DNA from 2 places in the Microbulbifer jejuensis genome. Region 2 is predicted to be linked to the other one. Evidence: predicted binding sites of a transcription regulator. Region 2 holds the regulator's gene; the other holds the start of a gene.

Region 1 (10,957 bases), on a different contig from region 2:
CTTAAAGCAAGCAATCAGCATTGGAAATTTACGCTTAAAGATCAGGAGAGCAGAGTTCGTTATAAAGAGGTGCGTTTGTCTGATCGAAAGGAGTCTTGCCAGGACATCAATGGTTACAGTGAGCCGGTATCAGGTATGACAGATTTTTCAGGTTGGCCTATCGCTGTCGAGCGAGAAGGCGTTCACCAATTTTGCCTGATTAGGGCCGGTGACAGTGACAAGCCATCACCGGAAGTGATTCAGGTTTTTGTGGATAACACGCCACCTTTAGAGGCTCCCGAGGTATTTATTTCACCCAATAAAACCGCATTTCAGCCGATCTTCCAACCCCCGGAGTACAGCGACTTCTATTATGCAACAGGAAATCCTGCTGTGCTGAACTGCGAAAAGGTTACCTATCAACGTTACTACAGGATTCCAATTCGTATTACTGAGCATCCAACCAAGGTGTGTTTGTACGGGCATGATTACGCCAATAATGAAAGTCAATATTATGAATACATTGTTGAGTAGATCGGATCTCTCAATACACTGAATGCCCGGGTTTGTTGGAAATTGTAGCGGTTACTATTCCCGGACACCAGTTTCGGTAATAAAGTCACCACCTGAAATAAAGGACTGCAATAAGTAGACAACATCACTCCTTCTCCCTGGGGTTCAAGCTGGATGCTGCCTGCCCAATCACAGATCCAGGTTATTCCATTTCAGCCCGCACAACCATAACTTTCCAGCCGCGTCCCGGTTGCTGGCTCTTGCGCGGCGAGCGTTCCCTTTTCAGGGGCTATTGGAAAATGTCAGATAAATCACGAACTGCCTATTCGCCGGGTGTCGTTGCTGGGCTTACTGTTCGACCTGAAGCCTCTCGCGGGAACAAGCCGCCCGGCAGTCGGTAGCCTCAGGGGCCTGAAACTGTCAAACTTGGACCCTGCCACCTGGTGCGAAGTGTTAAGCCGGAGCCACTTGGGCTCTAAGCTGGTCGCGGTAGCGCCGGCTCACGGGTATTTGCTGCCCGTTTTCCAGGTGAATCCGCGCATCTCCACTTTCAAGGGGTTCAATTTCCCCGATAAAATTCAGCCGAACAATATAGGAACGGTGCACACGTACAAAACCATCGGGGTCCAGGCGATCCAGCAGCTTCGCCATGGTATCCCGCAGGGGATAGACCCTGCCACTCAGGTGCAGATTCACATAGTTCCCGGCGGCCTCAACCCATTCAATATCCTGTACATTGACCAAAAACTCCTTGCCCAGTTTTTTTACCAGAAACCGCTCAGGGCGCTTGACCGGCGCCGCCGGTTCCCCTACCTCCGGGCGCCCCGGCAAGTGCGTCTTTCTCTGTAATTGCACCAACAGAAAACGGTACAGATAGATAATGCCGAGCAGGAGGCAATAGGTACGGAAGTCTTTCAGGTATTCATAAAACAGCTCCGCCGGCCAGTGACCAAAATTATAGGAGCCTCCCTCCAGGTGGTAAATCGCAGTGCGCATAGCCACCATGCCGACAACATGCAGCAACGACCAGGGTAAGGTGAGTAGCAGATGTATGGCGAGGTTACGCCCGACCACGCCCTTCTGCAGGGGAAAGTGGCGATCCCAGGCCAGAAGCAGCGGCAACAATAGGGCCAACATCAAAATGCTGCTGCCTTCCCACACCAGGAATTCCCAGGATTGGAAACCCCGGTCTCGATCGCGGTTTTCCAGGGAGGCCACAGCAAACTGCGCCAGCCACTGCACAGAAAAAAACAGTGCCCAGAGCCCCACTTCAATCTGCCGCCTGTGTGCCATGTACCCCTGTGCCGCCATCACTTTCCTACCCCAATTCGATTGCGCCAATACCCCTTCCGCCATTCATCCCCGAACACCACCACTGGTACCTGAGGCGGTGCCGATTGCCCCTTCGCGGTGGCGGGCAGGGTGTTGCGAAGGTGAGCATAGCGGCAAAGCAAAATGAAGGAAACCATGTCTATGACTACACAACGCCGCCACGATATCGACATCCTGCGCGTGCTGGCCTTTGGCCTGTTGATTCTGTACCACCTGGGAATGGCTTATGTGGCCGAATGGGGCTGGCATGTAAAAAGCAGTCACCAGAGCGAGACTCTGCAGCTTGTAATGCTGGCGCTAAACCAATGGCGCATGCCCCTGCTTTTTCTGATCTCGGGTGCGGCAACTTATTTCCTGTTGTACAAATTGGGTGGGAGGGGCTTTCTGTTCCACAGGCTGCATCAGCTGTTGATTCCCCTGCTGTTTGGCATGCTGATTGTGGTTCCACCCCAGGCCTATTACGAGGCGCTGGCCAACGGCGTGATTGAGCCGGGTTACCTCAACTTCCTCTGGCGCTATTTCACATTTCAGCCCTGGCCCGCGGACAGTTTTACCGGCAGCCATGTCGGCATTACCTGGAACCACCTGTGGTATCTGCCCTACCTGCTCTGCTACACGGTGGCCGTCATACCCGTTGCCCTATGGCTGCGGGCGCGGCAACAGCAACTGACAGCTTGGATCGCTGAAATCCGTGTCTGGCAACTCCTGCTCCTGCCCTTGTTGCCGCTTACTTTGTACGGTCTTTTTCTCTTCCCGCGTTTTGGCGGCATTAATTACGCAGTGATCGGCGACTGGTATACCCACGCCCAGTTTTTCACCTTCTTCCTCTGCGGTTATCTGCTCGTCAGTAACCGGGCACCCTGGCAGTTGCTGTCGCACTGGTGTATTCCATTGGTGGTTGCAGCAGCGCTCAGTTACAGCTTGTTCCTGTTCTTCGACAAAATCTTGCCGGAAGACGCCTTCTACGGGCAATCGTTTATCCACTTGGTCATCGTTTACGCCAATCGCTGGTTCTGGTTACTGGCGGTACTGGCCTGTGCCTATCGCTACCTAAACAAGCCCTTTCGCTGGCTGCCCTATGCCAACGAGGCTGTTTATCCCTGCTACATTCTGCACCAGACCATCACGGTTACTGCCGTATTTACGTTAGGTAGCCTGCCCCTGGGGCCAGTATTCGAGCCCCTGCTGGTTTTATTGATTACCGTTGCAGGGTGCCTGCTAATACACGAACTGCTTATTCGCCGGGTGCCACTGCTGCGCTTACTGTTCGGCTTGAAGCCCCTCACAGGAAAACGCAGCCCGGCAGCGAGCAGCCTGGCCCAGGGCACCTGAAGGCATCATGTCTGCGCCCGGCTGACCTCCACCTGCTGCAGGGCCTGGCGCATCAAGGCGTAAAACCCATTGCTGCGGGACTGGCTGAGGTGTTTACCCAGCCCCAATTCTTCAAACAGCCGGGGCAGATCAAGTGCGCAGATCTCCCCGGCAGTGCGCCCATCAATCTGTGACAGCAGCAGTGCCCCCAAACCCTTAACCACGCGGCTGTCACTGTCCAATTCAAAGAAATGGCGCCCACCCTCCTGCCAGTGCACCAACCAGGCCTGGGATTCGCAACCGCGAACGAGTTTTCCCGGACTGCGAATTTCCGGTTTGTGGCTAATAACCTTGCCCCAAAGTAACAACACCCGGTAGCGATCCTGCCAATTGCGCTGGGAAGTCAAATCCGCCAGTGACAACCGGGTAAAGTCGTCTCGGGGACCACTGCCACTTTCCCGCTGTAACTGCCCCGCAGGCGGCTGCTGGAAATCACAATACGCCTCCAGGGCCTGTAAAAAAGTCCGGATATCGCTCTCGGTATTGTAAGCGGCCACCGAGGCACGCACCGTGACCGGATTGCTGCCGGCCCGGCCCAGCAGTTGCGCACAGTGGTGTCCCACGCGTACGGCAATGTCCCGTTCATCCAGCCAGTGCATAAGATCAGCGGCACTGCCCTGTACCGGCACAAAGGCCGCAATACCCAGGTGGTTGCGGGCCTGACTCACCAGCTGAAAGTTTGGCAATGCCTCCAGTTCGCGATGCAACCAGTGCACCAGCTTCTGTTCGTGCGCGGCCATAGCCCTGCGATCCTGCCGGGCAAGAAACGCCAGCACGGCTCCAAGGCCGGCGATCGCTGCCAGCGGGGAGGTGCCGGCCTCGAATTTATGCGGTAACCCGGCGTAGCGGCTGGTTTGTAACCCGACTTCTGAAATCATCTCTCCACCGCCGAGCCAGGGGGGCATGGCTTCCAGCAATGCTTCGCGCCCATACAGCAGTCCGATACCGGTGGGCCCGTAGAACTTGTGCGCAGAGCACACAAAGAAATCACAGCCAATTTTTTGTACATCAACCACTTCATGCGCCGCCAGTTGGGCGCCATCTACAATCCACACACTGCGTGTGTGTTGCACTTGCCGGCGCACCTGGGCCAAATCCGGGCGCAGCCCGATTGCGTTGGCGCCTCCAGTGAGGGAAACCACCCGGGTGCGCTCATTCAGCACGGTGCTGAGCTGGTCAAACCGGGGAACACCCGCCGTATCGGGCACAAAACGCAGTGTCAATTGATATCGCTCGGCCGCCATCTGCCAGGGCACGATGTTGGCATGGTGCTCGGCGGTGGAAATTACGATCTCATCGCCGGGAGCGAGACTACTGCACAGGCAGTGGGCAAGCAGATTCAGGGCTTCGGTGGCACCGCGGCAGAAGACCATTTCATTGGGGCTGGCGGCATTGACAAATTCTGCTGCCTGCCTGCGCACCCGCTCCACCATTTCGGTGGCTTTGCGGGCGAGCCGGTGGCTGGACCTGTGGGTGTTGGCGCTGCTGTGCATATAATAATCGCGCACGGCATTGATCACCGACAGAGGCTTCTGTGTGGTCGCCGCGTTATCCAGGTAAACCAGCTCCGCATTTTCCTCTTGGGCAAAAAGTGGAAACTGCCGTTTGAATGCCTCTGCCGAAAAGCTCATAGGGAAAATACTGTCTCGGTGTTGTGACGGGTTGTATTGGCGATCTCATCAGCAGAAACGCCGCGCAACTTTGCCAGCTCTGCAGCGATTAAAGGCAGGTATTCGGGGCTGTTGCGCTGCCCCTGCCGGTCCGATAAGGGCATATCCGGTGCATCAGATTCCAGCAGCAGGCTCTCCAGCGGCACTCGGGAAAACGTGCGGCGCGTTTTCGTCGCGCGTGGATAGGTGATGGCGCCACCCACCCCCAGGTAAAAACCCAACTGCCAGTAATCCCCGGCCATCTGCTCGCTGCCACTAAAGGCGTGCACAACTCCACCGCGGGGAGGGCGATAGTGTTTCAGCAGCCGCAACACGGCATTGTGTGTACGGTGTACATGTAATACCAGGGGAAGTTGCAACGCACAGGCCACCTCTATCTGTAACCGGAACACGGCCTCTTGCAGGGCCAGGGGGGTCTCTATGGTGGTATCCAGGCCACACTCGCCGACCGCCACACAGGCGTATTTGCGCAGATGCGAGGTGAGGGCGTGACCGAGCTGATCCAGTCCCTCTGCCGATACGGTCAAATCCTGTATCTTGCCTACCCACCAGGGGTGAATACCCGCAGCCGCATACCAGCCCGGCTGGTCTTGGACCAGATCTGCCAGGGGTTGCCACTGAGCTTCGCAAACGCCAGGGATAATCATCCGGCTGACACCGGCAGCCATACACCTTTGCCAAACCCAATTCCTGTCCGGTGCAAAGGCATCAAAGTCAAAATGACAATGGCTGTCGATCAATTTCACTGAGTTCTCCGGGCTTGCCCGCATCCTGGCACGGGACAGTCGTTACCTATCTGCCCGGTATCAAACAGCGAAGCCATTGCGGGGCATTCCCTGTATTGTAACGGTCTGCACCGGCCTGAAAAGAGCGACCTTTGCCGAATCCCCAGCATGTGGCCCGTTGGAAAATCCCTGAAGGACAACAAGTTCCAGCCGTTCAAAGCCGGCCTGTCAGCACCGGGCCTCACTGGATGACCTCTGGCTGCTAGCGGGCGGTTCGGCAATGCCCAAGGAGTGCCTGGGTGAACTGGGCTGGAGTGATACTCCCGGCAGGGGATACCCTTACAGTTGCAACTTTTTGATCAGGCGTGCACTGGTAGTACCCTGCACCAGTAGAGAGAAAAGGACCACACCAAACACCATGGACTGGATTGTCCACCAGTAAGGCAACTCAACCGGTAAAGACAGAACCAGTGCCACGGCAATAACACTGCGCAAGCCACCCCAACTCATCAGCAGTCGCCAGGACTTTGGAATCGGCGGACCGACAAATCTGGTGAGCGGCGCGATCAATACCACCGAAAGCGCCCGCGAACCCAGGGCTGCCGCCGTTGCGATCAGCATGGCCAGCCACTGGTGCGTGAACATCTCAAAGGTAATCACCAATCCCATAATGACAAAGATGATGGCTGTAAACAGCAATCCCAGCCACTCCCAGGTCGGCTCGGCATCAGCCAGATAGGTTTTGCTCTGTCTGCGCAAACAGGAACGGGCCACAATGGCACAAACCATCACTGAAATAATACCGGATACCTTCAACACACTTTCGGCCAGATAGAAGCTGCTGAACGCGGCAATGACCAGGGTCATCAATGCTGCACTGGGGGAGCGCAGGAACAGGATGATCAGGGTGGTGACCAGGCCAAATACCAGCCCACAGGCCACACCGCCAAAAAAAATCATACAAAAATACAGTGCTACCGAACCGGCACTCAATGACGGGGCCTCGAGCCCCATCGCCGAACCCTCCATCAGAGAGTAAGTTGCCAACCCCAGCATCAGGGAGTAGAAAACCACCGCTGCAGCGTCATTAAAGAGGCTCTCCCCTTCAATGAGCGTCACCACATCCTGCCCACTCTGTCCCCGCCGCAATAAATTCACTATCGATACAGGGTCGGTAGCGGCGAGAATCGCGCCCGTCAACAGGGCTGCGACCCAGGGGAATCCCTGTGGGTGGCCGATACCATAATAAGTGATTGCCGCGATAAGAAAGGCGCAGACAACCAGGCCCAAGGTAGAAAACAATAAAATCGGACCTATCCAGCGCTTCAGTATTTTTGGTTCCAGTTGCCAGGCCGATTCAAAAATCAGAACAGGAAGAATAACGAAGAAAACCAGCTCACGCAGACTGGTTGCCCGCAGTCCGGTGTCGTACTCGATCACTGGCAACAACAGGGCAGCCAGGACACCGGCGATTAGGCAGCCAAGTGTGTTATCTATGCGCAGGATACGTGCAATGCCCAGCCCAATGACCGCCGCCAGAGCCAGGTAAAGCCCCTGTCCTACGATGGTGACTACATCGCTCACTGGTTTGTCCCCTTGCGGATTATCAAGCTGGCAATAGAAATGTTGACTCTAATAGCTTTATACAATAGCCATTCCCCGGTTTTCGTCAATAGGCAGAATGTGCAGGCCAAACCCCACACAATGGGGGCTCTCAACAACCTTTTTCCCTAATGTAGCTCCCCAAAGAATAGCTTGCGCACAATGCGGGCATCACCATAAACTGTACATACATACAGTTAAGGTTGCGCCTATGTCCGATAACAACAACGCCAACCCGCCGCGCCACCACAAGGGGCGCGGTGCGGCCAGTAATATCACCGGGCGCTTTACCCATCATTCAAGCACCCGCGAGAGTGACGGCTGGGCAGTGGTAGCCGAGCCGCTGGAGCGCCTGCTCACCGAAGCTGTCGAAGAAAAGGCCAGATCGATCATTGCCACCAATCAATCGCCCGATATCCCCTTTACCCAGTCAATCAATCCTTACAGAGGGTGTGAGCACGGATGTATCTATTGCTATGCCCGCCCCGCCCATGCCTACATGGATCTCTCACCCGGCCTTGACTTCGAGAGCAGGATATTCTTTAAACCGAACGCCGCGGCCCTGCTGGCGCAGGCGCTGCGCAGGCGGAATTACCAGTGCAGCCCCATAGCACTGGGCACAAACACCGACCCCTACCAGCCGCTTGAAAAAGAAAAATGCATCACCCAGGCATTAATCCAGGTAATGCAGCAGTTCCAACATCCAACAACCATTATTACCAAGGGGCAGCTGATCCTGCGCGATTTACCGATTCTTGCAGAGATGGCCCAGGACAAGCTGGTCCAGGTCGCAATTAGTGTCACCACACTGGACAACGCCTTGAAGAGAAAGCTGGAACCCCGTACGGCGGGCCCGTCTGCCCGGTTGCGTATCATCGAGCAACTGAGCAGCGCCGGGATACCCACCGCAGTACTCGCGGCGCCGATGATCCCGGCACTCAATGACTGTGAGCTGGAGGCTATCCTCACCGCTGCCCGCAATGTCGGCGCCGAGCACGCCGCCTATATTCTTTTGCGATTACCCTATGAGGTGGCGCCATTGTTCCGCGAATGGATCGCGGTACACTACCCGCAAAAGGCCAGACACGTTATGAGCCTGATACGGCAAAGCCGCGGGGGGCAAGACTATCAAAGCGACTTTTCCCAGCGCCGTACCGGTACCGGGGTGTTTGCACAGTTATTGCGCCGACGCTTTCATGTTGCCACCAAAAAGCTGGGCTTGAATGACCGCAGCCTGTCGCTAGACTGCAGTCGATTCCGGCCCCCGCCCCAACCCGGTGAGCAGCGCGCGTTATTCTAGCGGCAGCAGATGGTATGTACTATAAACAGACTTTGAGCAGGTGGGCTATTGGATGGGTTGTTGGTTTGTCTATCTGATCCGCACGGGCAGCGGCACACTCTATACAGGAATCACCACAGACACCCAGCGCCGCTTTGCCGAACACTGTAGCGGTGGTGCCAGAGCTGCCAAGGCCCTGCGCGGCAAGGGACCACTCACTTTGGAATACCAGACCGAAACCCCGGACAAACCAACAGCACTAAAGCTGGAAAGGGCAATCAAGCGGTGGCCCAAGCAGAAAAAGGAGGGGCTTATTGCCGGCAAAGAGCCGCTGCCCCATGTAGGTATCCGGCCAACGGGGAAGTTGCGGGACAAAAAAACTCAGATCCCTTAGGGGCTGTTCCCGTTTGGATGTAGCCTATTGATTTGTATTAGTTCAGACCAAATCTGACACATCTCCTTGAAAAGGGGGGGGTTTACCGGTTTTGATGAAGGTGACGAAACCTGAAACCAAAACCAAGGATAAACCCCATGATTCATACTAACGATCGCATCATTAAACACAAGGCCGGTCTGCTCAATCTGGAGGAAGAACTCGGCAAAATCTCCAAAGCCTGCAAGATGCTCGGCGTATCGCGAGACACCTTCTCTCGTTACAAAGAGGCCGTATCCAGCGGCGGCGTGGACGCCCTGCTGGAGAAGAACCGGCGGGTGCCAAATCACAAGAATCGCGTTGACTCAGCTATCGAAGAAGCAGTGCTGGCTTATGCCCTTGAAGAGCCTGCTCATGGGCAGGTAGCCGCCAGCGCCAGGGCCTCTGACCGGTACTCCTCGGAGTATTGCTTGCGAGTGGTTTTGATTGATTTCTTTGGTTTTGCCATGGGTTACCTCTGTCGCGTAGTTTATCGCTTAAGAGAGTGTCCGTCGTTGGTGGGCAAGATCACTTCTTTATTGTGAGACCTCCATCCCGTTAGGTTAATTGGAAATCTCATCGAGGTCATGGTGCTAATTTAGGGAGAAAGGTCAAGCTGCGCACTACGCTGCTTCTGTCATCGCACCTGCTTCGGCAGACTGGGTACTGGCAGCAACAAGGTTGCCACTATCTTGAATACTCTGCACCAGGCGATCAAGGCCATCGTAGCTGTTATTTTCTAGTGATGGTTGATCGGGACCAGGCTCTGTAATGGCTCTGAAGTGGTCAACGGCTTTCGGTCAACTGGCCACTATAAAGCACTTCAGAACTCAACTACAAACTGCCCCAGCTTTCTGCGCACCACAGGTAGGGAGCTGGCAACAGCAAGGAAAGCTCTAAATTCAAGCCTTGCTTTTATGGACCTTCCGGTGACGATTTTGCGGACACGCTCGGTAATCTCTATGATTTTTTTATCTTCGCGGTGACGCAGCTCTGAATAGCCTGAAAGTCGTCTCTCCACAATGCGCTTAGCCAGCTCGGCAGCGTCCGCAATACCAAGGTTCATACCACGCCCTCCTATAGGTGAATAGCAGTGCGCTGCATCGCCGGCAAGATGCACCCTGCCTTTTGAGTATCGCTCGGCTTGGCGAATAGAGATTTTAAAGGTTCCCTCCCTATGAATCTTGCAAACCTTCAATCCCATTGGAAAAGCATCTATAGCATTATCACAACTGGCCACTAAACGGTGACGATCTTTTCCAATCGGAACCGCAACCGCAACCGCCACTGTGCCAGACGATGACCTCACCAAGGTGAATTTTTCACGAGATGGCCAACCCTCTGTGTCCACATCCGCAATAGACCACTTTTCTTCCAGGTCAAATCCTGGATAGTTGATTCCAGCTGCTTCCCGCACTTTGCTATGAATACCGTCTGCACCAATGATCAAATCAAATCTCTCTTCCACTCCGCTGGAGAGCAGTGCCACGACACCTTTGGACTCCTCTCTCAGGTCCTGAAGCTCATTTTGGTATCCCACTTCAACGCCCATGCTCCCGAGTGTGTTAGCCATAATCGCCTCTGTACGATCCTGAGGGAGCCCAAGGATAGTTGGGAAATAGATGCGATTCGAATGCAGCGGTAGCTCCAGAGCCAGTCGCTCTCTCTGGTAAATACAAGCGCCGCGTATCGGCACCCCTTCCTCAATCAACGTTTCCGAAACTCCCGAATGGGATAGCAACTCCAGACTACGAGAAGTGATGCCTACAGCCCGACTCAACGTTGATGCATTATCCCGCCGGTCAATCACCTTGGCCAGTAAACCTCTCCTGGCCAATTCAATTGCAGCTGTAAGGCCAGTGGGCCCAGCGCCAACAATCAATATTTTCACAAGCTTCACCCAGTTCCCTTACTTGTCAGTCAGTACGATAGCAGATGACAAAGTTTGTGAAGAAATTGAGGACCGACATCCCGGCTATTTGGGTTCCCAAGACATGCAGCACATGCCGTGTAGGCTGTACATGATCACAAGAGCCAGTGAAAATTGCATTGTGAACTTGCAGTGTCAATAGAA
Region 2 (10,957 bases):
ACCAAAATTCGTTGATATTCCGCCATAATGTGCTTTCTCCCGTCTCTATTATTGACTTTGTGAATACACCCTTTCGACAGCCATTTTCAGTCTACCGTAAAAAAACTGTTTGACACAGATCATACGAAACAGCACACAATGGCGGTTTTTGTCTATTGATCAGGTGGGCGGTTATGTCGGAATGGGTGCCAGTGATCATTATTGCCCTCGTCATTGGGCTGGTACTGGGGCCGGTAATGTGGCTGAAACCCAACCGGCGAGACCGCCAGTTGGCGGACATGCGCAGCCGGGCTGCACGGGCGGGCATTACTGTGCAGATTCAGGCCCTTCCGGCCCCCGCTGGCAGGGGGACTGCCGCCGTCTATTCCCATCCGTGGCGGGACCGCAAAGGGCTGCAGGTCGGCTGGAGTTTACAGCGCCAGCGGGTGGCGCACGAGTTGAATTTTGCCGGGTGCTGGGATTGGGGTAGCGCTCGGGCGGCTCCCCAATCCGCCTGGCATCATCTGCACCAATTGCTGGAAAAAGTGCCAGTGGATACCGATGCAGTCGTAGCCACCGATGTGGGGTTGGGCATCCAGTGGCGGGAAACTGGTGGGGGACAGGCCTTTGCAAAACTGTTATCGGCACTGGCTGAATTCAGTCCGCTGATAGAGGGGGTCATACGCAAACCGAGTCCGGCAAGGCCTCCGGTAGGTTAGCCTGATGGGCTCGATAGCGTGAAGAGGAGACAGGCGCTATGTCTCTTTCCCAGTCCTTTATCGGGTGGACATTTTTGTTGTTTGGCACAGAAAATTGTCAGCTCTGCTTGACCGCGCAGTGACTGGAGCTTATATATTCGCGCAGCGCAAGCCTGCACTCACGGCTTGCCAGGTCTCAAACAGCAGTAAATTTTTATTTTAAATCAGAGAGTTATGGGTAAATCACTGGTCATCGTTGAATCACCGGCCAAAGCAAAAACCATCAACAAATACCTCGGCAAGGACTTTGTGGTTAAGTCCAGCGTTGGCCATATTCGCGATTTGCCCACAGGTGGGGGCCGCAAACAGCCTGTTGATGCAAAGGCTCGGGCGCGGCGCGCGGCGGAAACCCGCAAGCTCTCCCCGGAGGCGAAAGCGGCTTACAAGCGCAAAAAGAGTCACGAGCAGCTGATCAAGCGCATGGGCATAGACCCGGATCACGGCTGGCTGGCACATTATGAAATTCTGCCAGGCAAGGAAAAAGTCGTCAGCGAATTGCGCAAGCTTGCTGAAAACGCTGACCATATCTACCTAGCGACAGATTTGGATCGCGAGGGGGAGGCAATCGCCTGGCATTTGCGCGAGGCCATCGGCGGTGATGACGATCGCTATCGCCGGGTGGTCTTTAACGAAATTACCAAGTCCGCGATTCAGGGTGCCTTCAAAGACCCCGGGCGCCTGAATATCAACCGGGTGAATGCCCAGCAGGCACGGCGGTTTCTCGACCGTATTGTCGGGTATATGGTATCGCCGCTACTTTGGGAAAAAGTGGCCAGGGGATTGTCCGCAGGACGCGTGCAGTCTGTGGCCGTACGTCTCGTAGTGGAGCGGGAACGGGAGATCCGCGCCTTTATCCCGGAAGAGTACTGGACTCTGTTTGCCGACACAAAAACCGATAAAGCCGACAAGCTGCGCCTTGAGGTCAAAAAGCAGGCCGGTCAGGTATTCCGTCCCGTCAATGAGGCCCAGACGAATGGTGCCACGCGACAGTTGGAGTCCAGTACATTCGTTGTTAGCGGGCGGGACGACAAGCCGACCAGCTCCAAACCCGGAGCCCCGTTTATCACCTCGACACTGCAGCAAGCGGCGAGTAATCGCCTCGGTTTCGGTGTGAAGAAGACCATGACCCTGGCTCAGCGTCTGTATGAAGCGGGGCACATTACCTACATGCGTACCGATTCCACCAACCTCAGTGGGGAGGCAGTGGAATCTGCGCGGGAATATATCGGCGAGCACTACGGCGATAAGTACCTGCCAGGAGTGCCTAACACCTACAGCAGCAAGACGGGTGCCCAGGAGGCCCACGAGGCCATTCGACCCTCCGATGTACGCATGGGCCCGAATATGCTATCCGGGGTAGAGCGCGATGCGGAAAGGCTCTACAACCTGATCTGGCAACAGTTTGTCGCCTGCCAGATGACACCTGCACAATTTACCTCTACCTCGATCGTGGTCAGCGCCGGTGAATTTGAACTGCGCGCACGGGGCCGGGTTATCCGCTTTGATGGTTTCCTCAAAGTGGCGCCTTCTGGGGGCAAAAAGGAGGAGGATCTGGTGCTGCCGGACGTCAAAGTCGGCGACAGGCTCGCACTGCAGAAATTGGACCCGAGACAGCATTTCACCAAACCGCCTGCGCGCTTTAGCGAAGCGGCCCTGGTTAGGGAATTGGAAAAACGCGGCATTGGTCGGCCCTCCACCTATGCATCGATTATTTCCACCATTCAGGACCGCGGTTATGCGCGCCTGGAAAACCGGCGTTTCTACGCGGAAAAGATGGGCGATATTGTTACTGATCGCCTCAGCGAAAGCTTCAAAAATCTGATGGACTTCGGGTTTACCGCGAGCCTGGAAGAGTCCTTGGATGCGGTGGCCGAAGGGGAGAAAGGTTGGAAACAGTTGCTCGATGAGTTCTATCGGGACTTTTCCGCTCGCCTGGAAAAGGCGCAGTCTGCCGAGGCGGGCATGCGCCGCAATACCCCGACCGATACGGATATCACCTGTAGCAAATGCGGACGTCATATGCAGATTCGCACCGGTTCCACTGGGGTATTTCTGGGCTGTTCCGGCTATGCTCTGCCGCCCAAGGAGCGCTGCGTCAATACCATGAACCTGGTGTCCGGCGATGAGGCGGTTGATGCGGACACGGATGAGGAAGCGGAATCCCGCCTTCTACGCGAGAAGCGTCGTTGTGCCAAATGCGGCACGGCCATGGACAGCTACCTGCTGGACGAACACCGCAAACTCCATATCTGTGGCAACAATCCGGATTGTAACGGCTACGAAATTGAGCAGGGCACCTTTAAGATCAAAGGCTACGATGGTCCGATCATCGAGTGCGACAAGTGCGGCAGTGATATGCAGCTGAAGTCCGGTCGCTTTGGTAAGTACTTCGGCTGTACCAATGAAGCTTGTAAAAACACCCGCAAGTTATTGAAAAGTGGCCAGCCGGCGCCACCAAAAATGGACCCGGTGCCCATGCCGGAGTTGTCGTGCTTGAAAGTGGATGACCACTATATCCTGCGTGACGGTGCCAGCGGGCTTTTCCTGGCGGCCAGCCAGTTTCCAAAAAAACGCGAGACACGCGCCCCTCTGGTCAAAGAGCTGCTGCCTCACAAGAGCGAAATCGACCCCAAGTACAGCTTCCTCTTCTCGGCCCCGCTCAAAGACAATGAAGGGCGGGACACTGTAGTCCGTTTCAGTCGCAAGATGCAGCAGCAATATGTGCAATCTGAGGAGGAGGGCAAAGCGACGGGATGGCGTGCTTTCTATCGTGAAGGCGCTTGGCGGGTGGAGACCGGCAGTAAAAGCACCACTGCCAGACGTAAACCCCCGCGCAAGAAAGCAGTTCAGGGCAGCCAATGACGACTCTCTATACGGGGTTGGTTGTCTCTGCACTGCGCAAATGTCAGCTGTTGTTACAGAGGACCGGCGAATCTGACTTGCAAAGCAGGGCCCTGGAAGAGGCGGCCCTGTTTCAGTTATGGAAAGCCTACAGGGCTTTCCTCGCTGAGCTGGCAATCCAATTGCAATTGGGTTTCGAGCCTGAGTCTTTGCAAGTTATCTTGGATAGTCTTGAAAGCCAGGGAGTGGTCAGCAGTGAGGCCAGGGAATTGTCCTTGCTCAGCGCTGATCCCGATAGTTGGTTAAGTAAACTGCTTCAAGCTTGGAAGCAGCTGCAACAACTTGCCCCCGCGCCCACTAGGGAATCCGTGCGGAAAGGGGCAAACCTGATCCCACTGCACAGTATTGCCTTCCCCGCATCTAACGCGATTTCCGCTGAAATACTACTAGAGTGGCACAGTGCCCTGAGTGAATTGGTGCGCAGGCAGCGCGCCAGTTTGGAGGAGTGTTAAGGGTACCTGTGTACCATTTGCTCCGCCGGCTGCGCCCACTGAAACTTATAAATAGCCTGTGGTACACTGGGCGGAAATTGATTTGTGGTGAAGGAAAAGCAAATGTCCTCCGAAACTTTTGAGATTATTGAACTGGCCAATGGCGACGTGGCATTGCGTCGTAGTGGCCACAAGGAGGACCCTCTGGTGAGTATTCATTTCTCAGACGAGAGTCTCCAGTTTATGAGAAAGCATAAGGTGGCTATTGCCCGCGCTATGCTGGAAGCGGGCATTGAGGCTGTGCATAATCTGGATGACCTGGAGCCTGGTTACCTTGAGGAAGACGAGGAGGCAATGCCGGTTAACCATACGATCCACTGATCGAGCGGTTACCCAGGGGAGTTTCAACAGCGGCCAGTGGCCGCTGTTTTCGTTTCAGGCGTGAAAAATTAGGGGGTTTGACGAATAACGCCCACGGCCAACCCTTCAATCACAAAGTTGTTGTCCCGCATATCCACCCGAAGGATGTCAAAGTCCTCGTTTTCAGGCAGCAACTGCACCGCCGCCTGGTTGCCTTTGCGGCGGAAACGTTTAACGGTTACCTCGTCGTCAATGCGCGCCACGACAATTTGTCCATTCCTGACCTGTTCGGTTTTTTGTACCGCAAGCAGATCACCGTCGAGTATGCCCGCATCGCGCATACTCATCCCGTGTACCCGAAGCAGGTAGTCTGCAGGGGGGCGGAAGAAGTTGGCGGGAAGGTTGCAATAGTCCTCGATGTGTTCTGCCGCGAGAATAGGGTGACCCGCGGCAACACGACCAATGATGGGAAGGCCGGATTGGTGGTCGGGAATCCGAATGCCGCGGGAGGCGCCAGCGACCATCTCAATGGCTCCTTTGCGCGCCAGAGCCTTGAGGTGCTCTTCTGCGGCATTGGGTGATCGGAATCCCAGCTCTTGGGCAATTTCCGCCCGGGTCGGCGGATAACCTGTTTCAACCAAATAGGCTTTGATCAGCTCCAATACTTGGGTTTGTCGGGCGGTGAGATTGGTCATAGGGTTACCTGAAGTTCTGTATTTTTATACAGTTGCTGGGATTATATACAGAATTGATGTTCTTGCAATCCCAATGCACCCCCGTTCTATATGCTGCTACATTGGTTATGCAGACAGGAAATGAACACGATTGTTGAAAGGCCTGACAGAGAGGGAATAATGCTGGATGCAAAAATGGCCGAGGCATGGCGGGTGCTGCGCATACAGTCGGAGTTGGTAGATGGCATTGAACGCCTGATCGCACTCAGTGGTGCGGTTACGGTTTTTGGTGGTGCGCGCTTTACAGAGAATAGCTCTGAATACCAGCAGGGCGTGAAACTGGGTGAGCTATTGGCAGCAGAGGGTATTTCGGTTATCACCGGTGGGGGACCGGGTTTGATGGAGGCGTGTAATCGTGGTGCTTTTGACCTGCCGGGTACTTCGATCGGTTTGAATATCGAGCTTCCCTTTGAGCAAACGGCCAACCCCTATCAGGATATCAGTTTGAATTTTCGTTATTTCTTTGTGCGTAAATTTATGTTTGTCAAGCATGCTGTGGGGTTTGTGGGGCTGCCGGGAGGTTACGGCACCTTGGACGAATTATTCGAGGCACTAACTTTGGTGCAAACGCAAAAAGTACGCCGTTTTCCCATTGTACTAGTGGATAGGCACTACTGGAGTGGCCTCTACAACTGGCTAGTGGATACGGTTTTGGAGCGAAATTGCATTGATGCAGGAGATCTGGACTTGTTCCACATCGTAGAGACAGTAGAGGAGGCGGCAGAGCTGATACTGCATTATATGCGACCTCAGGGGTGACCGGAGTTTTTCCCTGTGTGCCGCGCCTACCTTCCCTTCGTATTTTAGCCCGCAGAGGAAACCGCACTATCAGGATCTATTGGTCAAGATCTGTTGGATAGACGCTTTTGAAAAACCGGCACAAAGGCACAGACTGCCTTTATTGTGTGACTCGCACCGGCCTGGGCCTGGCGGCAGCACCCTCTCGCATCGCAATGACCCGGCAATCTAGAGTAGGGCGGGCTAGCCATAACTAAGCCAACCACACCTGCTCCTAGGGGAGTGGTACGTCTCAACATAGCTTTCCTAACCAATACGCACTGTGGCCACGGCCTCGATGATTGATCGGGGACTTGGGGGGGTAGAACAAGGTGTCACCGGTGCGATGGTGGAATGTGCTAGTCTGGCCAGAATCAAACACCTGTTTTAAATTTTGGTCTAATGCTTATGAGCCATACGGACACCGTTAGCCGCATACTGGACGCCGCAGAGGTTCTGTTTGCGGAGCGCGGCTTTACCGAGACATCCCTTAGGACAATCACCAGCACGGCCGGGGTTAATCTGGCCGCGGTCAACTATCACTTTGGTTCAAAGAAAGCATTGATTCAGGCGGTATTTGAACGTTTTTTAACCCCGTTCACTTGCGCGCTGGAGTCAGAGCTGGACCGGCGGGCTGCATCTGGACTGCCCCTGCATGTGGAAGACCTGTTGGGGAGTCTCTACCGGGTGGGGCTCGGCAGTCTCAGTGAAAATGGCCTCAACCCCCAGCGTTTCATGCGCCTTTTAGGGTTGGCCTATACGCAGTTCCAGGGGCATTTGCGCCGTTTCATCGTGTCCCGATATGGCGATAGCTATCGCCGTTTTGCCGGCCTGTTGGCAGGAGCCCTCCCCGGGGTGGACCCTGTCACTTTCTACTGGCGCCTGTACTTTATGTTGGGTGCGACCATCTTTACGTTGTCGAGTTTCGATGCCATAGAGGCTATCCTGAGGGAGGATTTTGGTGCGCAGAGCAGTTTGCCGGAGACTCTGGAGCGACTGGTGCCAGCTGCCACTGCCATGCTCAAGGTTGTTGCGAAATAGCCTCTGACAGAGGTGTTCAGGCGGCGGAACTATTCGAGGAGCTTATTATGTCTGCACCGCTGGGGCCGGTTATGGTCGATATTGAGGGGCTTGAGCTTTCCGGTGAGGATTGCGAGTTGCTGAGACATCCGCTTGTGGGGGGAGTGATTTTTTTCGCGCGCAACTATCACAACCGGGTCCAGTTGCAGGAGCTGATTACTGCAATCCGCACGGTGCGTCCGGAGTTGCTGTTGGCTGTCGATCAGGAAGGGGGCAGAGTCCAGCGTTTTCGCGATGAATTTACCCGGCTGCCATCCCTGCAGGCCCTGTCCGCGCGAGCCTCACAGGAGCAGCTGCGGGATGTGGGCTGGCTGCTGGCGGCAGAATTGCTGACAGTTGGGGTGGATTTCAGTTTTGCGCCGGTTTTGGACGCAGATGACCAACGCAGTCGGGTCATTGGTGACCGCAGCTTTTGCGCAGACCCCAAGCGCCTGACCGCATTTGTACGCCCGTTTATCCAGGGCATGCGGGAGGCGGGCATGGCGGCGACCGGCAAGCATTTTCCAGGCCACGGCCATGTGCTTGAGGACAGCCATAGGGAATTGCCCGAGGATGGGCGCACCCTGGATCAGGTGATGGAGTCCGATGCCTTGCCATTTATTGACTGTATTGGTACCGCAGAGTTGGATGCAGTTATGCCGGCCCATATTCATTTCGTGAATATTGATAGCCGACCTGTGGGCTTTTCCCGCTACTGGCTACAGGATATCCTGCGGGGACGCCTCGGCTTTGGCGGGGTTATTATCAGCGATGATCTGTCTATGAACGGTGCTGCTGTCATTGGCGGCTATGGGGAGAGAATCCGAGCTGCCCTGGAGGCCGGCTGCGATATGGGGGTAGTGTGCAACAGTCGTGAGGGCGCCCTGGAGGCGCTCGCCGCCCTGCGGGACTTTGTGCCGCATTCAGAATCCCGTGCGCGCCTGAGTGCCATGCGCGGCAGGCCCTCTATCACTACTTGGCCTGAGCTGGAAACCAATGCCCGTTGGCACAGAACGCGCGACTGGCTCTTATCCTGGCACCATTAGTAGAGAGAGGGGGCAGTTGGGCTGTATGGTTGTTAAACGTAGGGGGTGTTAGTGGAATCCGTAGAGCACTTGCTATTGTCCTGGTTGGGCGAGAATCGCGCCTGGATCGTGATTGTCTTCCTGTTCGTACTGATTGCGGCACTGGCTGCCTGGATGTATGGCCGTTTCGTCATGCGGCTGGCGGCTCGGGCTGAAAAGACAGAGAACCCTTGGGATGATGCCCTGGTGCGGGCACTGTCGCCCCCAGGGCAGGTTTTGGTGTGGTTGCTGGGACTGACGTTTGCGGCACAGTATGCGGAACAGGCCACCGGTGCGGAAATCTTCTCTGTAGCAGAACCGATGCGGGAGATAGGGCTTATCCTGGTTCTGGCCTGGTTTGCCTGGCGTTTCTCCCACAGTACCGAGTGCAATCTGAGCAATCCGCGCTATATCGGCAAGCCGATGGATGCAACCACGGTACGTGCGATCGGTAAGCTTGTCAGGGCCTCCATAGCCATTACCTCAGGCATTGTAATTATGCAGTTCCTGGGCTACAGCGTGAGTGGCCTGCTGGCTTTCGGTGGAATCGGCGGACTGGCGGTAGGTTTCGCGGCCAAGGATTTGTTGGCAAATTTTTTCGGTGGCCTGATGATCTACCTGGACCGCCCCTTTGCGGTGGGGGACTGGATACGCTCACCAGATAAGGAGATTGAGGGCACAGTCGAGGATATCGGTTGGCGCCTTACCCGGATACGTACCTTCGATCTGCGCCCGGTCTATGTGCCCAATAGTGTTTTTACCCAGATTGCGGTAGAAAACCCTTCACGCATGCTAAATCGGAGGATTTTCGAAACCATCGGCATCCGTTATGAAGATGCGCATTTGATGGCGTCGATTGTTTCAGATGTAAGGGCAATGTTACAGCGGCACCCAGAAATAGATGCCAATCGAACACTGATCGTTAACTTCAACAGCTTCGCCGTCTCATCGCTGGATTTCTTTGTGTATACGTTTACGCGAACGACAGACTGGATCCGTTTTCACGAGATAAAACAGGAGGTTTTATTATCAATCTTAAGGATTGTCGAGGGTCATGGAGCCTCCTGTGCATTTCCTACGTCTACCTTACATATTGCCGATATTCCTTCATTAACACGGGAGCCTGTGTGTGACAGCCCACCGCAAGTGTAATAAGGTACAAGTGAGTCATATAGATACTGCCCTTTGCCAAGCTTTTGACGGTTAATTACGCATATCGGTACAAACCTAGTATCTATTTCACATAGAAAACTAGACACTGGCGCTGTTTTATCTAAAAATCAGTTTACGTTCGCTGGATATCTGTCCAAAGGATGATTCAAGACAGCATTCTGCATGGCGCAGTCTGTTAATAATAGGGTGGCGTTTGTCCCTCTTTACGTATGGGGTAATAGAGGTGGGCGCAATAACAATAATGAGGTTGTCTCAATGAGTGATCGCGTTACAGGTACTGTGAAGTGGTTTAATAACGCAAGGGGTTATGGCTTCATCACCTGTGGAGAAGGAACTGAAGATATTTTTGTTCACTACCGTAGCATCCGCGGCGAGGGTTATAAGACCCTTAATGAGGGGCAGGCGGTTGAGTTCGAAATGCAACAAGGTGACAAAGGACTGCTGGCGGAAGATGTTGTTCCCTGTGAGTGATTCCCGGATTGCTCGTTGAAAGAACTGTTGTCGTGCGGGGTTGGGTGATTGTTAGCTGCCAGCTCTGCCAGCGCCTCTAGAAAAGCGGGTCTTTCGACCCGCTTTTCTAATTTCGTTCGTTATCATACAGACTGGCTCGCTTGGCAATCCAATGCATGAGCGTATAAATAGGATTAGTGGCGCGCTGCCGCCGGGCCTGGGAATACTGGCGTAACTTACATTGCTGTTGGTATTCAAGGGGTGGCAGCCAGGCGGCGCTGCTCGCCCTAGCGTTTATTGATGTTGTGAATAATTGGGTGCAGAGGCTTTCGTATATTCGTTTTTTTTTCGCTTTCACAGTATTTTTTGGCAATGGTGGCAAACCGGGACATAGCGTGAATCAAACAGGTATCCGGCCGGTCAGTGTCTTTTGAATACAATGGTATGAGTCCTGGTGGTTGGTATCCACGATGAACTGGGTAGTAAAAGCAGCTGCCCGTTATGCTCTTCTTCGACATGGAAGTCCCGCTATGCACCCCGGCATCGACCAGAATACGCGGCCCGATTACGATCCTGTGATTCAGGATATCGCTGACTATGTCCTGAATTACTCTATTGATTCCGATGCAGCCTGGGATGCCGCACGCTATTGCCTGATGGATGCCCTTGGCTGCGCTCTTCTGGCGCTGCGCTTTCCCGAATGTACCAAGTTGCTGGGTCCTTTGGTGGAGGGGACCTGGGTGCCCGGTGGCGCGCGAGTGCCGGGCACCCGGTTTCAACTGGACCCTGTGAAAGCGGCCTGGGATATCGGCTGTACAATACGCTGGCTGGATTTTAACGATACCTGGTTGGCCGCGGAGTGGAGTCATCCCTCGGATAACCTGGGCGCTATACTCGCGGTGGGCGATTATCTGTCGCAACAGCAGCGGGTACAGGGTGGCCCCCAAGTGCCGATGCAAAAAGTACTTGAGGCCATGGTCAAAGCCTACGAAATTCAGGGCGTGCTGGCGGTGGCAAACAGCTTTAACCGCGTTGGCTTGGACCATGTACTGTTGGTGCGAGTGGCTTCAGCGGCGGTCGCGGCCTGGATGAAAGGTGGCAGTCGAGCGGAAATAATGGCGGCGGTATCCCTGGCCTGGGTGGATGGCAGCGCCCTGCGCACCTATCGGCACACCCCCAATACCGGTTCGCGCAAGTCCTGGGCAGCGGGGGATGCCTCATCTAGGGGTCTATGGCTTGCGCAGATGGCAGTGCTTGGGGAAATGGGAGTG

What was found. Region 2 encodes LexA, which represses DNA repair genes until DNA is damaged. Its sites were predicted from a motif close to ACTGTNTNTANANACAGT; they were not measured.
Region 1: the regulator LexA is predicted to act here: its motif matches at 7,373-7,390, upstream of ACL7TT_RS14025 (PA0069 family radical SAM protein).

The regions. Positions count from the first base shown of each region.
Region 1 is NZ_JBLBUB010000021.1:10,339-21,295, reverse strand. Features, by position in the region: gene ACL7TT_RS14055 (S1 family peptidase) at 1-513, shown strand, start outside; gene ACL7TT_RS14050 (LytR/AlgR family response regulator transcription factor) at 946-1,803, opposite strand; gene ACL7TT_RS14045 (acyltransferase family protein) at 1,966-3,156, shown strand; gene ACL7TT_RS14040 (aminotransferase class V-fold PLP-dependent enzyme) at 3,162-4,826, opposite strand; gene ACL7TT_RS14035 (TatD family hydrolase) at 4,823-5,611, opposite strand; gene ACL7TT_RS14030 (cation:proton antiporter) at 5,930-7,174, opposite strand; gene ACL7TT_RS14025 (PA0069 family radical SAM protein) at 7,404-8,492, shown strand; gene ACL7TT_RS14020 (GIY-YIG nuclease family protein) at 8,545-8,865, shown strand; partial or broken gene ACL7TT_RS14015 (helix-turn-helix domain-containing protein) at 9,003-9,266, shown strand; gene ACL7TT_RS14010 (FAD-dependent oxidoreductase) at 9,707-10,774, opposite strand.
Region 2 is NZ_JBLBUB010000005.1:102,351-113,307, reverse strand. Features, by position in the region: gene ACL7TT_RS04895 (universal stress protein) at 1-26, opposite strand, end outside; gene ACL7TT_RS04890 (hypothetical protein) at 174-698, shown strand; gene topA (type I DNA topoisomerase) at 912-3,599, shown strand; gene ACL7TT_RS04880 (DUF6586 family protein) at 3,596-4,090, shown strand; gene ACL7TT_RS04875 (hypothetical protein) at 4,193-4,450, shown strand; gene lexA (transcriptional repressor LexA) at 4,519-5,124, opposite strand; gene ACL7TT_RS04865 (LOG family protein) at 5,284-5,922, shown strand; gene ACL7TT_RS04860 (TetR/AcrR family transcriptional regulator) at 6,349-6,981, shown strand; gene nagZ (beta-N-acetylhexosaminidase) at 7,029-8,045, shown strand; gene ACL7TT_RS04850 (mechanosensitive ion channel family protein) at 8,097-9,215, shown strand; gene ACL7TT_RS04845 (cold-shock protein) at 9,492-9,707, shown strand; gene ACL7TT_RS04840 (bifunctional 2-methylcitrate dehydratase/aconitate hydratase) at 10,157-10,957, shown strand, end outside.